DNA from 2 places in the Lysinibacillus capsici genome. Region 1 is predicted to be linked to the other one. Evidence: riboswitches for the same ligand, from Rfam matches in the RefSeq annotation. Region 1 holds a riboswitch; the other holds the start of a gene.
What was found. Region 1 has a riboswitch for S-adenosylmethionine ahead of LCP48_RS02745 (MetQ/NlpA family ABC transporter substrate-binding protein). Riboswitches for the same ligand answer to the same signal wherever they lie in the genome.
Positions count from the first base shown of each region.

Region 1 (5,907 bases):
CTGAAGCGATTTTAACGCTTGCCAACCGCCACCAGTTTCCTATTATTGTTTTCCATGAAGCAGTTCCTTTCGTTCGTATTACACAGGATTTACATAGCCAAATTATCAATCAGCAATATCTATTGATTTCTTCACTAGAAGCTTACTCACAAACATTGAACAAAAATGCAGTATTGGGACAAAACACGGACGATATTTTACAAAATATGTATAATGAAATAAAAATACAAATTATGTTTTCCATTAAGGGAAGAGAACCTGTCTTTTTCCCGAATTTGGCATATAAAAAGCGGCAGCAATTCCTAACATTGAATACATCGACTCAGCAATTTAAACATGAGCCTATTTTTCTATTTGATCAACATTATGCCGATTTATCAATTTATCGAAAAGATGGGCTTTTCTCTGAATTTGAATTATTAATATTAGATCGTACAGCAACAGCGTTGGCACAGCTTTTAATGCGAGAGTTTTATATTGAGGAAAAAAAGAATATTGAGGATGCTTCGATTTTAGCTGATTGGATTGATCAAAAACTGTCTAAGGAGGAAATTTATAAATTTATCGTTACACATTATGCTAACTATACACAATCTAGTGGCACTGTCTTTATTTTGGCTTCTCCTAATACATTGACAAAGGCACAGGAGGATGTTGTCTATAGTAAGCTTTATTACCGTAATCTGTTTGAGCAACATGGCTTTATTCCATTTTTATTTGAAAGAAAAAGCTATGTTATTTTTATTTTACTGCATACAAAAGATAGTAAAGCCATTCGTGATATGTTAAATAACATGTTTTGCTCCTTGGCCAAAACTGAATTTTATAAAAAGCAGCAAGCACAAGGTTATCAGATAGCTATTGGGAAGGTTGTTTGTGATGTAGATGAAATTCCTAAAAGCTATCAAACTGCACTAGAAACCTTATATATTTGTCGAAAAGTACAAACGTCCTCGTTCTTTTACGATGACCTGCATTTATATCATTTAATCTATAAATTACAAATGCAGGTGGATTTACAGGAAGTGATTTACGACTATTTACAGCCAGTTATTGAATACGATGAAAAATATAATAGTAAGCTTCTCGAAACATTGCAGGTGTATTTACAAACAAATGGCTCTAAACAGCAAACAGCGAATCAATTGTTTATTGTTCGTCAAACACTCTATCACCGCTTAAAAAAGCTTGAAAGTTTACTAGGTAAAAATTTTATGAATGGGCATAACCGCATTACACTTGAATTTATGCTACTAGCCAATTCATTGATCGAGGATAAGCGCTAGAAAAAAGTTGGCACGCTCAAAAGGCTATCTACCTTCCTAAGCGTGCCCCTTTATTACCCTTTCACAACTACATCCTGATACAGTTCAGGTCTGCGATCATCGTAAACAGGGATTCTTCCACGTACTTCATCGACAATAGAAAAGTCTACATCGATCACCGCTATTTCCTCGTCCTCAGCACCAACCCAAAGTACTTCTCCCCAAGGCTGAATAATCATGGATTGCCCATTAAAATTTTCTACCTTTTTTGAAATACGATTAACGGCTATGACAAAGCATTGATTTTCAATTGCCCGAGCCTGTAGCAATGTTTTCCAATGGTCAATCCTTGGAGTTGGCCACTGCGCTGGTACAAATAATACCTTTGCTCCTTGTAATGCATGGGCTCGTAACCATTCTGGGAAGCGAATATCATAGCAAATAACACCAGCAGCTTCAATGTCACCTAGAGCAAAACGATTCATTTCATTCCCTGCCTCTAAGTAAAGATGCTCGTCCATTAAACGGAAAAGATGTGCCTTACTATATTCCCCAACAAGCTCTCCATTACGATCGAAGGTATACATCGTATTATAAAATTTGTCACCTTTCTTTGTTGAAACAGAGCCCCCTACAATATGTACATCAAGTTCCTTAGCAAGTTTAGCCAAAAAGGCCTTTGTCCGCTCACCATTGATATCTGCTAGCTCAGACAGTTTTTCCAAAGCATAGCCTGTATTCCACATTTCAGGTAACACAATAATTTCTGCCCCTTGTTTTGCAGCTTCATGAATCTTCTCCTCAGCACGCGCAAAATTTTCTTCAACTTTGCCAAAGCCAACATTTAATTGAATACATCCGATTTTCATATCCATTCCTCCTCTAGACAATTAACAGAAAAAGTAATACTATTTGCTTCATATTCTTCAATAATAATTATTATATTCTGAAAAAGGTGATCATGCATGGAATTCTCGAAAAAACTACAGCAACTACCCACTCAATTTTTTGCAGCACTCGTTCAAAAAGTAAACTTGGCCCTAGAAGAAGGGCGTGATGTCATTAACCTTGGGCAAGGAAATCCCGATCAGCCAACGCCTACTCACATCATTCAAGCATTACAGGAAGCGGCTGAAAATCCTCAAAACCACAAATATTCACCATTTAGAGGTCTCGCTGAATTACGCCAAGCTGCTGCCGACTTTTATCAACGTGAATATCAGGTAGAACTAAATCCAGATACAGAGGTAGCGATTCTTGGTGGAACAAAAATTGGTCTAGTTGAGTTACCTTTAGCAGTGTTAAACCCTGGTGACACGATGCTCTTACCAGACCCTGGCTATCCAGATTACCTATCAGGTGTTGTACTAGGAGACGTCAATTTTGAAGTGATGCCACTTTTTGCCGAAAACGATTTCTTACCTGATTATGATGCATTACCTGATGAAGTGAAAGAAAAGGCAAAGCTTCTTTACTTAAATTACCCGAACAACCCTACAGGAGGTACAGCATCACTTGCGTTTTTTGAAGAGACTGTTCGCTTTGCAAAGGAACACAATATTATCGTATCACATGATTTTGCTTATGGGGCAATAGGATTTGACGGTAATAAACCAGTTAGCTTCCTTCAAGCAAAGGGTGCAAAAGAAGTAGGAGTTGAAATGTATACCCTATCGAAAACCTATAATATGGCTGGCTGGCGTATAGGCTTCGCTGTAGGGAATGCCGAGATAATTGCTGCTATTAATCTTATTCAGGATCATCTGTTTTGTAGCCAATTCCCTGCCATTCAACAAGCCGCAGCAGTAGCACTGACAGGTTCCCAACAATGTGCGGATGAACTACGAGCTACTTATGAGCGTCGCCGAAATGTACTCATTGAAGAAGCTCGAAGAATTGGCTGGCATGTTACGGCTCCAAAAGGCTCCTTCTTCGCATGGCTCCCGGTACCACTAGGCTATACAAGTGAACAGTTCGCTGATCTTTTGCTCGAAAAAGCTGATATCGCTGTAGCAGCAGGTAATGGCTTCGGTCAATATGGTGAAGGCTATGTACGCGTAGGGTTGCTGGTTAGTGAGGAGCGCTTACGTGAAGCAGTCCATAGAATCGAGCAATTACAATTGTTTAATAGATAAATAAGACGTATCCTGTAGCTATCTCTAGCTACAGGATTATTATTATTTTTCAATTTTCCTTGGTTGCCCTAAACCATTTTCTAATGGATAAAATTGAGCATGACCTGTTTCATCATCCCATTTTCGAATATGTTGAATACCTTGTACCTCTGCCAACACTATGTCAGCAGTAATAACAGGGTTTCCCCCTTTTATTAAATGCCCACCTGATACAACACCCCATTGATCACTCATAGAGCCATGGAAATGTGTCTCATATCCACCATCTCGTTTACACACCACACCTGAACCTTGAATAAATTCTAATGGTCCCTCTTTTTCCATCACATCACTAAAACGAACTTGAATTTGAGCTGTTGCATCTGGCACTAAATAAACAAAGCTACTTTTTTGAAAGCTGCCAATACAGCTTACAATTGTGGCTGACGCTATATTATTCTCTTCGCAAAGCGCTTCAATCCCTTCAATGATATCTGTTCCTGTTAGAAAACGAGCACTAATAACCTTACCAAATGAACCTATACCATAATTAACTCTTACAGACATCGTTATCCCTCTTTTGCGTCGAAATATTATAATTATATAAAAAATTAAAAAATTATTTATTGACTTACTATACCCTATAAATTATATTAGTTCTATCGGAATTACAAAAAAATATTATAAATCTCTTATCAAGAGTAGCTGAGGGACTGGCCCTATGAAGCTCGGCAACCTCCTTTTTAAAGGAAGGTGCTAAATCCTGCAAACGAACTTCGTTTGATAGATAAGAGAGGACATCTTTTCATGAGCCTCTCTTAATTTGTAAGAGAGTTTTTTTATTTTCAAAAAACCGATAAAAACAATCTTGGAGGTATTTTCATGAAAAAGAAAAATAAATTTTTAGTAGGTTTAGCAAGTTTAACATTAGTAGCAGCTTTAGCAGGCTGTGGCTCTAAAGAAGATAGTAAAAGCCAAGCTGAAGGAATTGATGAAAAGAAAATCGTTGTAGGCGTCACTTCTGGTCCACACGAACAAATTGCAGAAGTAGCCGCTAAAGTAGCAAAAGAAAACGGGCTAGAAGTAGAGCTAAAATCATTTTCTGACTATGTTTTACCTAATACATCCTTAGCTGAAGGTGATCTTGATGCGAACAGCTATCAACACGAGCCTTTCCTGGATACATTTAATAAAGATCATGAAACAGATTTAGTACCAGTGGGCAAAACGATTTTAAATCCAATGGGTATCTACTCTGAAAAATATAAATCCTTTGATGACATTCCTGACGGTGCAACGTTTGGCTTACCAAATGACCCAACGAATGGAGCGCGTGCCCTCTTTGTTTTACAGGAAGCTGGCTATATTAAGTTAAAAGATGGCGCAGACTTAACAGCCTCGATTCGTGATGTAGAAGAAAACAAAAAGAATTTAAAATTCATTGAATTAGAGGCAGCTCAAATTCCTAAACAACTTAGTGAAGTAGACGTAGCAGCTATTAATACAAACTTTGCATTAGAAGCTGGTATTAACCCTAAAGATGACTCTATTTTATTGGAATCTACTGATTCTCCATACGTGAACTATATTGTCGTGCGTGCTGAAAATGAAAATGATCCAACAATTAAAAAGTTCGTTGAGGCTTACCAATCTGATGAAGTACGTCAATTCATCGAAGAGGAATTCAAAGGTTCTGTAATCCCTAGCTGGTAATATGTTCAGGAAGCTTCTATAAGCCAAAGAATCTGCCGAAATTCCTCTATAGGAAAACGAGCAGATTCTTGCTTTTTAGAAGGTGGAGAAAGGAGCAAACAATCGCATGATTCAATTACAAAATATCTCAAAAGAATTCAAGTCGAAAAAAGGCATCATAAAAGCTGTGGATGGCATTAATCTTCATGTAAAAAAGGGACAAATTCATGGTGTAATCGGCTATAGTGGTGCTGGTAAAAGTACACTCATTCGTTGCGTTAATCTACTAGAACGTCCTACAGCAGGAAAAGTAGTGATAGACAATGTAGACATTACGACCCTTTCTCTTCAAGAATTACGTCAAACACGCCAAAAAATCGGGATGATCTTCCAGCACTTTAATCTATTAAAAACAGCAACAGTTTACAATAATATTGCAGTTCCCTTAAAGCTTCTAGGCTATAAAGAGGCGGAAGTAAAAAACCGAGTAGCTAAGTATGCTGAAATTGTCGGTTTAACAGATAAACTAGATAGTTACCCAAATCAACTTTCAGGTGGTCAAAAACAGCGTGTGGCGATTGCACGTGCCTTAGCACAGGAACCAGAGATTTTACTTAGTGACGAAGCAACAAGTGCACTTGATCCTGAGACAACGGAAGCCATTCTTGAATTGTTGTTAAAAATTAATCGTGAATTAGGCATTACGATTCTGCTCATCACACATGAAATGAATGTAATTCAAAAAATTTGCGATGAGGTTTCTGTTCTAGAATCAGGGAAAGTTGTGGAATTTGGCACAGCGATTGAACTTTTTGCGAAACCGAAACACCCTACAA
Region 1 covers NZ_CP084108.1:564,105-570,011, reverse strand. Annotated here, with positions in the region: gene LCP48_RS02765 (PucR family transcriptional regulator) at 1-1,286, shown strand, start outside; gene LCP48_RS02760 (carbon-nitrogen family hydrolase) at 1,340-2,134, opposite strand; gene LCP48_RS02755 (pyridoxal phosphate-dependent aminotransferase) at 2,231-3,400, shown strand; gene LCP48_RS02750 (PPC domain-containing DNA-binding protein) at 3,443-3,946, opposite strand; SAM riboswitch class I at 4,069-4,173, shown strand; gene LCP48_RS02745 (MetQ/NlpA family ABC transporter substrate-binding protein) at 4,262-5,092, shown strand; gene LCP48_RS02740 (methionine ABC transporter ATP-binding protein) at 5,199-5,907, shown strand, end outside.

Region 2 (5,907 bases), 820 kb from region 1:
TGAGCATTCATCACATTACCCATACCACTTTCAAAGGCAAGGACATTATAGCCCATATCTTGATGTAAAAATTGTATTAAACGTGTTTTCGCTAGATTGAATTGCGCCACTCCATGAGAGCTTTCCCCTAAAAAGACAATACGTTTATCATGTAATAAAGGTTTTAGCATCTCTAAATCGTCAAATTTGTTAGCGGGAATTTTTTGTCCGTTAAACGTTTCAGGCTGGATGGATGACAGGCTGTATGCATGGTCATTCGCCCATTTTTTCCAATCAAGTAATGCTTCATTAGAAGTCCTAGCTTGTTTGACGGCAGAATCGTTTTTAATAATCTCCTCATTTACAGGGACAGCAGCAGAGACATTTACTACTCCACTTACTGTCATTAAACTTGCCAGTGCAAAACTTAATAAAACCTTATGCTTCCTAGCTTTCCTCATTAATTATCAGCCCTTCACTTTATATTGATACTAATTATAGAAAGGCAAGTTTAAAGTTTAGGAAGAATTTGTTTAAAATTAGTTTAAATTTAGTATGTAAAAAAGAAAAACACCTCCATTTGATGGAGATGTTGGATGTTATTTATAGTGATACGTACTTGCTCTTACATGGTTACGTTGAATTTGGTTAAACCATGCACGATCCTTTTCTTCTTGTTTTAATGTCCCAACAATGGAGGAAGAGCAGCTCACGCAAATTTTAGCTTGCGTAATCTGTCCACATCGTTCGCATGGCGCCCCTAAATTAGGAAAAATGGAGTTCTTTAATTTTCCTCCTTTTACCCATTTGTAAAGCAGCTCAGATGATACGCCTGTTAGAGCGACAACTTCTTCGTTTGTTAGGTAGCGATTATTTTTTCTTAATAAAAAATGATGTAGCTCTGAAAATATATCCTCTTCTCTCACATCAATTTTCTTTTGAAATAGCAACATAATTAGTCATCTCCTCGTCCCATTAATTAATGATTTCATTAATTGTTATGGGTTGTTCGTCATATTTATAATTTTCCCAACGATTGCGTGCAAGCTTGCGATATTTTGGCGAAACATTTCGATCAGCGATTAAGCGTGAAAATCCTTTTTTTGCTTCAGGAATATCACCAAGTCGAAGGCTTAATTCAGCATGTAAAAACTGAATTCTCTCTCCACCTTCTTGATTAGAGGCAAAGGATTTACTATAAAAGTCTCTAGCTGCAAAAAGATAACGCTTTTCGGATTCTTCGTCCTTTTTTAATCGATAGAGCCAAGCAATTTTTAAAGCGAAATTCGCCATTAAAAGAGATTCTTCCATTGACGCACGGGATACTAAATAGGCGAGCTTAAAACTGATAATGGCATTATCAATTGTACGTTCCTGACAGATATCCATAGGTTTCTGGAGCTCTTTAATGTATAGTTCATCAATGAGTAGCATGAAAGGTCCATATGTTCGTGTCATAGATTTATGGTAGGCATAGCCACAATGTGGACATACAGCAACTTCATATAGCAAAGGGTTTAGACCATCGTAAACAGGCATGAAATCCGTTTGTTCTTCGATAATTTTATATCGATTAGGGCGAACTTTATATGTTGTAAACTGCTTTTTGCAAAATTTACAATCAACACTACTTTCATAGTAGTAAATGTTAAATGCCATAAGAATCAACTCCTTTGCGTGTTCTAAATTTTTATTTCTTTTGTTCTATTTATACGTAAGATTTTATCGTTCAATGTATTTAAGTTATTATCTTTTATTTTAACAATTTTGTGTTCTTTGGTATACTCCTTTAGAATTATTAAAATAAAAATATTCAAGGAATTTTTAGTTAAATATTATTATAAATACGCTTGTAATAGTTTTTATCGGTGGTGTAAATGGAAGTTGTATAGTTTACTTAAATTTTGTCAAAATACTTTCACATATTTCAAGCGAGAAAAATTATAAATTTAATTTTATTGGTTCTAAATAACTATAATGGAGATACTCAAAATGAAGTGTAATATCGTGTTTTTTGATGTAGACGGCACATTGATTAATTACGAGGATGGCTGTGTGGAAGAAAGTACAAAACAAGCTATTCAACTATTGCAAGAAAAGGGAATCCATCTTGTAGCGGCTACTGGAAGACCCTTATCTATGTGCTATGAGTTAAAAGCGCTGGGGATTGAAACCTTTATTACAGCAAATGGAGCCTATGTGAAACATAAGGAACTTGTCATACATAAAACTCCGATTGCCAAAGAAATTGTCCACAATGTACAGGCTTTTGCACAGAAACAGCAGCATAGCCTAACATTTTTTACAGAGCAGCTATCCATGAATAGCATACAAAGTCCAGTAGCTTTAAGAGCGATGCAAGAAACTTTATCTTTACGGGATTTTCCACTTATAAATGAAAGAATTGTAGATGAAGAGGTTTTTCTCATGTGTTTATATGCGGATGAGCTGGCAGAAAAAAGATATACTAGCCAATTTTCGAATATATTTTTACAGCGTTGGCATCCTTATATTGTGAATGTATTACAGCAGGATGTTTCGAAGTCTATAGCTATTAAAGCGGTGCTTGATTATTTTAATATTGACCCTAAGAATGCGATTGCCTTTGGGGATGGGGATAATGATATTGATATGTTGGAGTATGTAGGAGTAGGAATTGCTATGGGAAATGGTAGTAAAGCTCTAAAAAGAGCTGCCAATTTTGTTACAAAGAAATCTACGGATGGCGGTATCAATTTTGCTTTACGTCAGCTTCAAGTCATTTAGAGCGCTGAGGTTACACTATATATAGCAGGTAGATTTTAATAAATTTTAGGTGGGATGATTTATGGCACATCACGTGCAGTCTCTAATTGAACATTACGGATACTTTGGGATTATCGTGATTCTAATTGGAGGTATTGTTGGGGTGCCACTTCCTGATGAGGTGTTTCTAACTTATGTAGGCTATAGTGTTTACCGAGAAAGTCTTGAACACATTCCTGCTTTGGGCAGTGCAATGATTGGTGCGGTTGGAGGCATTACCTTAAGCTACTATATTGGTTATCGTTTTGGCTTACCGTTACTGCAGAAATATGGCCCTAGAATTCATATTACAGAGCAAAAAATTGACTTTACGAAAAAGATGTTTACAAAAATAGGACCTACCCTATTATTAATTGGCTATTTTATTCCAGGAGTACGCCATTTGACAGCATATATTGCGGCTATTAATAATTATCCTTATAGAAAGTTTGCGCTTTTTGCCTATATAGGGGCATTTATTTGGACGTTCACATTTATATCATTAGGAGAGATGCTTGGAGAGAAATGGCGATTTGTTGGATACTATTTAACTCATTATAGTATCTATCTTATCCTTTTATTTATTGTAGGGATGCTTATTGCTTACTTTTTATTCAAAAAAAGAAATGGACAAACATAAAAGTCGGTATACGCTATACCGACTTTTATGTTATGGCAAAATAGCAAATGAGCGCACAGGGAAGCCAGATGCTTTTTCTGGCTTAGGTACGATATTGAAGATGATAGCGCCTTTCGCAGGTAGCTTGTCTAAATTAGTCATTAGCTCAATTTGATAGGTGTCTTGGTCAAGCACAAAATATTCGCCATCTAGCTTGCCATTTTTACGAAAATTAGCAGCAGAGTCTGTATCGAATGTTTCATGACCAATTGCGCTTACCTTACGTTTTGTTAGTAAAAACTGTAAAGCTTCTAAACCCCAGCCAGGGATATGGTTATGTCCATCTGCATCCTTATTACTGAAAGCCTCTTTATCTGGCCAGCGCTTACTCCAATCTGTACGTAATGCAACAAATGTTCCTGATTCAATTTCTCCATGCTTGTCCTCAAAATTAAGAATATCTTCTACACTTAATGTAAAATCATGGTTGCTCGCAGCCTCTTGTGATTTATCAATAACAACAAGGGGGAGAACAAGCTCTTTTAGTTCTAATTCTTCTAAGTAGCGAGTATCTCGCACAAAATGAATGGGTGGGTCGATATGTGTGCCATATTGACCAGGGAACGTGAATTGTTGAGCGAAGAAACCATCCTTATGAGAAAATAATGTTTCAAATTTAGCGTCCTCAAACATAAAAAAATGTGGTGAATTAGGGCCGAAAGTATGTGTTAAGTCAACCCACTGTTTCGATTTTAATAATTCCAATGCTTGCAAAAGTTCATTCGACATCGATTTCCCTGCTTTCTGTAAAAAATAGTGGTAAATAAAAAGGAGTCCCCTAATAGAAGAGGACTCCTGCTTGAAACAACGGTAGTTCTTCTTCTCATCTTCAAGGCTGATCATTTTGCCAATTGGAATTAGCACCATACTGTTAGCTGGTTGCTGAGACTTCATCGGGCCAATCCCTCCGTCTCTCTTGATAAGAAAAGTAATATAAGAATTTTCAGAAATAACAATACAAACACTTTAGCATAGTTTTTTATAGTTTACAAGTTCACTAGGAATTTTCACCAATTCAAATTTAAGGTGACTCCACAACAATCATGATCAATAAGACGTATTCTAAAACTGTCTGGTGTATAGTTTGTTTCAAATTTCACCGTAATGCCTGTTGATGTGATTAATTTTTCAACCTCTGTTTTATTTGAAAGTTGAGCAGCATTCATTAAATCATGTGCGAATTGTTGGGAGCTATCTATTTTATCCGTAAGTAATTGGGCTTGTTGCATCATCGCCTTTATCCGTGATGCTGAAGCTTTTAATTTGTGTGTATCGATAGGTGGAAAAGGATTATTGGTCGGCATTGCTAGATGTTGCGAAAAGGGTCTAGTGGTAAAATGATTAGCGATAGGCGATGTTGGATAATGATAGGGATGCACAAAATACGGATAAGGATTGTAATACAAGGTCATTCCTCCTATCCTATAACTGATACCTTATCTTATGTAGCCAAACGGCTTTCGGTGTTATTAGCAGTGCAATGTTTAGGACAAACATTTAAAAAGGAAGCTAAAGTAAGCTTCCTTTTAGCCAAGTACATTCAAGACATCATCAATTTTTTTACTATGTGATAAAATGCCATAATTCATCCATGTTAAAAAGTCTACTTCATAGACACAGTTGCTTTTAACGGCAGCTAGGTTTTTCCAAGTAGGAGTTTTTAAAATAGCACGTTCCTCATTTTCATAAATGGAATGTTGTTTATCAAAGGTAATAAATAAATGATCAGCATCTAATTGCAACAATTGAGCAAATGTCAGTTGTGCTTTACGTTGATTGTGCGGAATACTCCATACTAGTGAATGTGGCATTAAACCTAAGTCACGATATAAAATGGGGCCCGTATAGCCACATTCAGGGCCCGCGTATAGAGTAATGCCAATGGCTGAAATACGGAGAAATGCCACACTTTGCCTATAAACAGATTTGCTAAGAATTCCTTTTGCTTGTTGTACTTTATCTTCATATTGTAGGATTACGTCTTGCATCAAGGAGGTTTTTCCTGTTAGATCTGCAATTTTAAATAAAGTAGATTGCCAATTCTCTCCAGGGTGTGAGAGATGGCAGACGGGGGCTACCTCATTTAAATGGTGAAAGGATTCCCAACGCTCTACACCAGAATCTAGCATAATTAAAGTCGGCTTATAGTAAAGGAGTCGATCCATTTCTCTATTTTGTACATCGATATCTGGCACTTCCTGTAGACCTAAATAGTCTTGTTTTCCCCATTTTGCATGACTGAATTGAGCAATTGGCGTAATCCCAAGCGCAACAAAGAAATCTTCTAAGAATGGTGCAAATACACGTAGATGGCTGCTTTGATTTCTTCGATATTGTCCTGGAGAGATGCCGACATGTTCTTTAAAACGACGATTGAAATAATACTCATTATTAAATCCGACAGATTGGCTAATTTCAAATACTCGATCATTTGTTGTCATTAATAGTTGCTTAGCTTTTTCAAT
Region 2 covers NZ_CP084108.1:4,440,667-4,446,573, reverse strand. Annotated here, with positions in the region: gene LCP48_RS22025 (erythromycin esterase family protein) at 1-440, opposite strand, end outside; gene LCP48_RS22020 (hypothetical protein) at 579-932, opposite strand; gene LCP48_RS22015 (DUF2225 domain-containing protein) at 955-1,638, opposite strand; gene LCP48_RS22010 (Cof-type HAD-IIB family hydrolase) at 1,972-2,745, shown strand; gene LCP48_RS22005 (DedA family protein) at 2,807-3,403, shown strand; gene LCP48_RS22000 (cyclase family protein) at 3,434-4,171, opposite strand; SAM riboswitch class I at 4,263-4,368, opposite strand; gene LCP48_RS21995 (YuzC family spore coat inner layer protein) at 4,450-4,854, opposite strand; gene LCP48_RS21990 (helix-turn-helix domain-containing protein) at 4,969-5,907, opposite strand, start outside.
Region 2: it holds a riboswitch for S-adenosylmethionine, as region 1 does, so the genes downstream of both, LCP48_RS22000 (cyclase family protein) here and LCP48_RS02745 (MetQ/NlpA family ABC transporter substrate-binding protein) in region 1, are expected to answer to the same signal.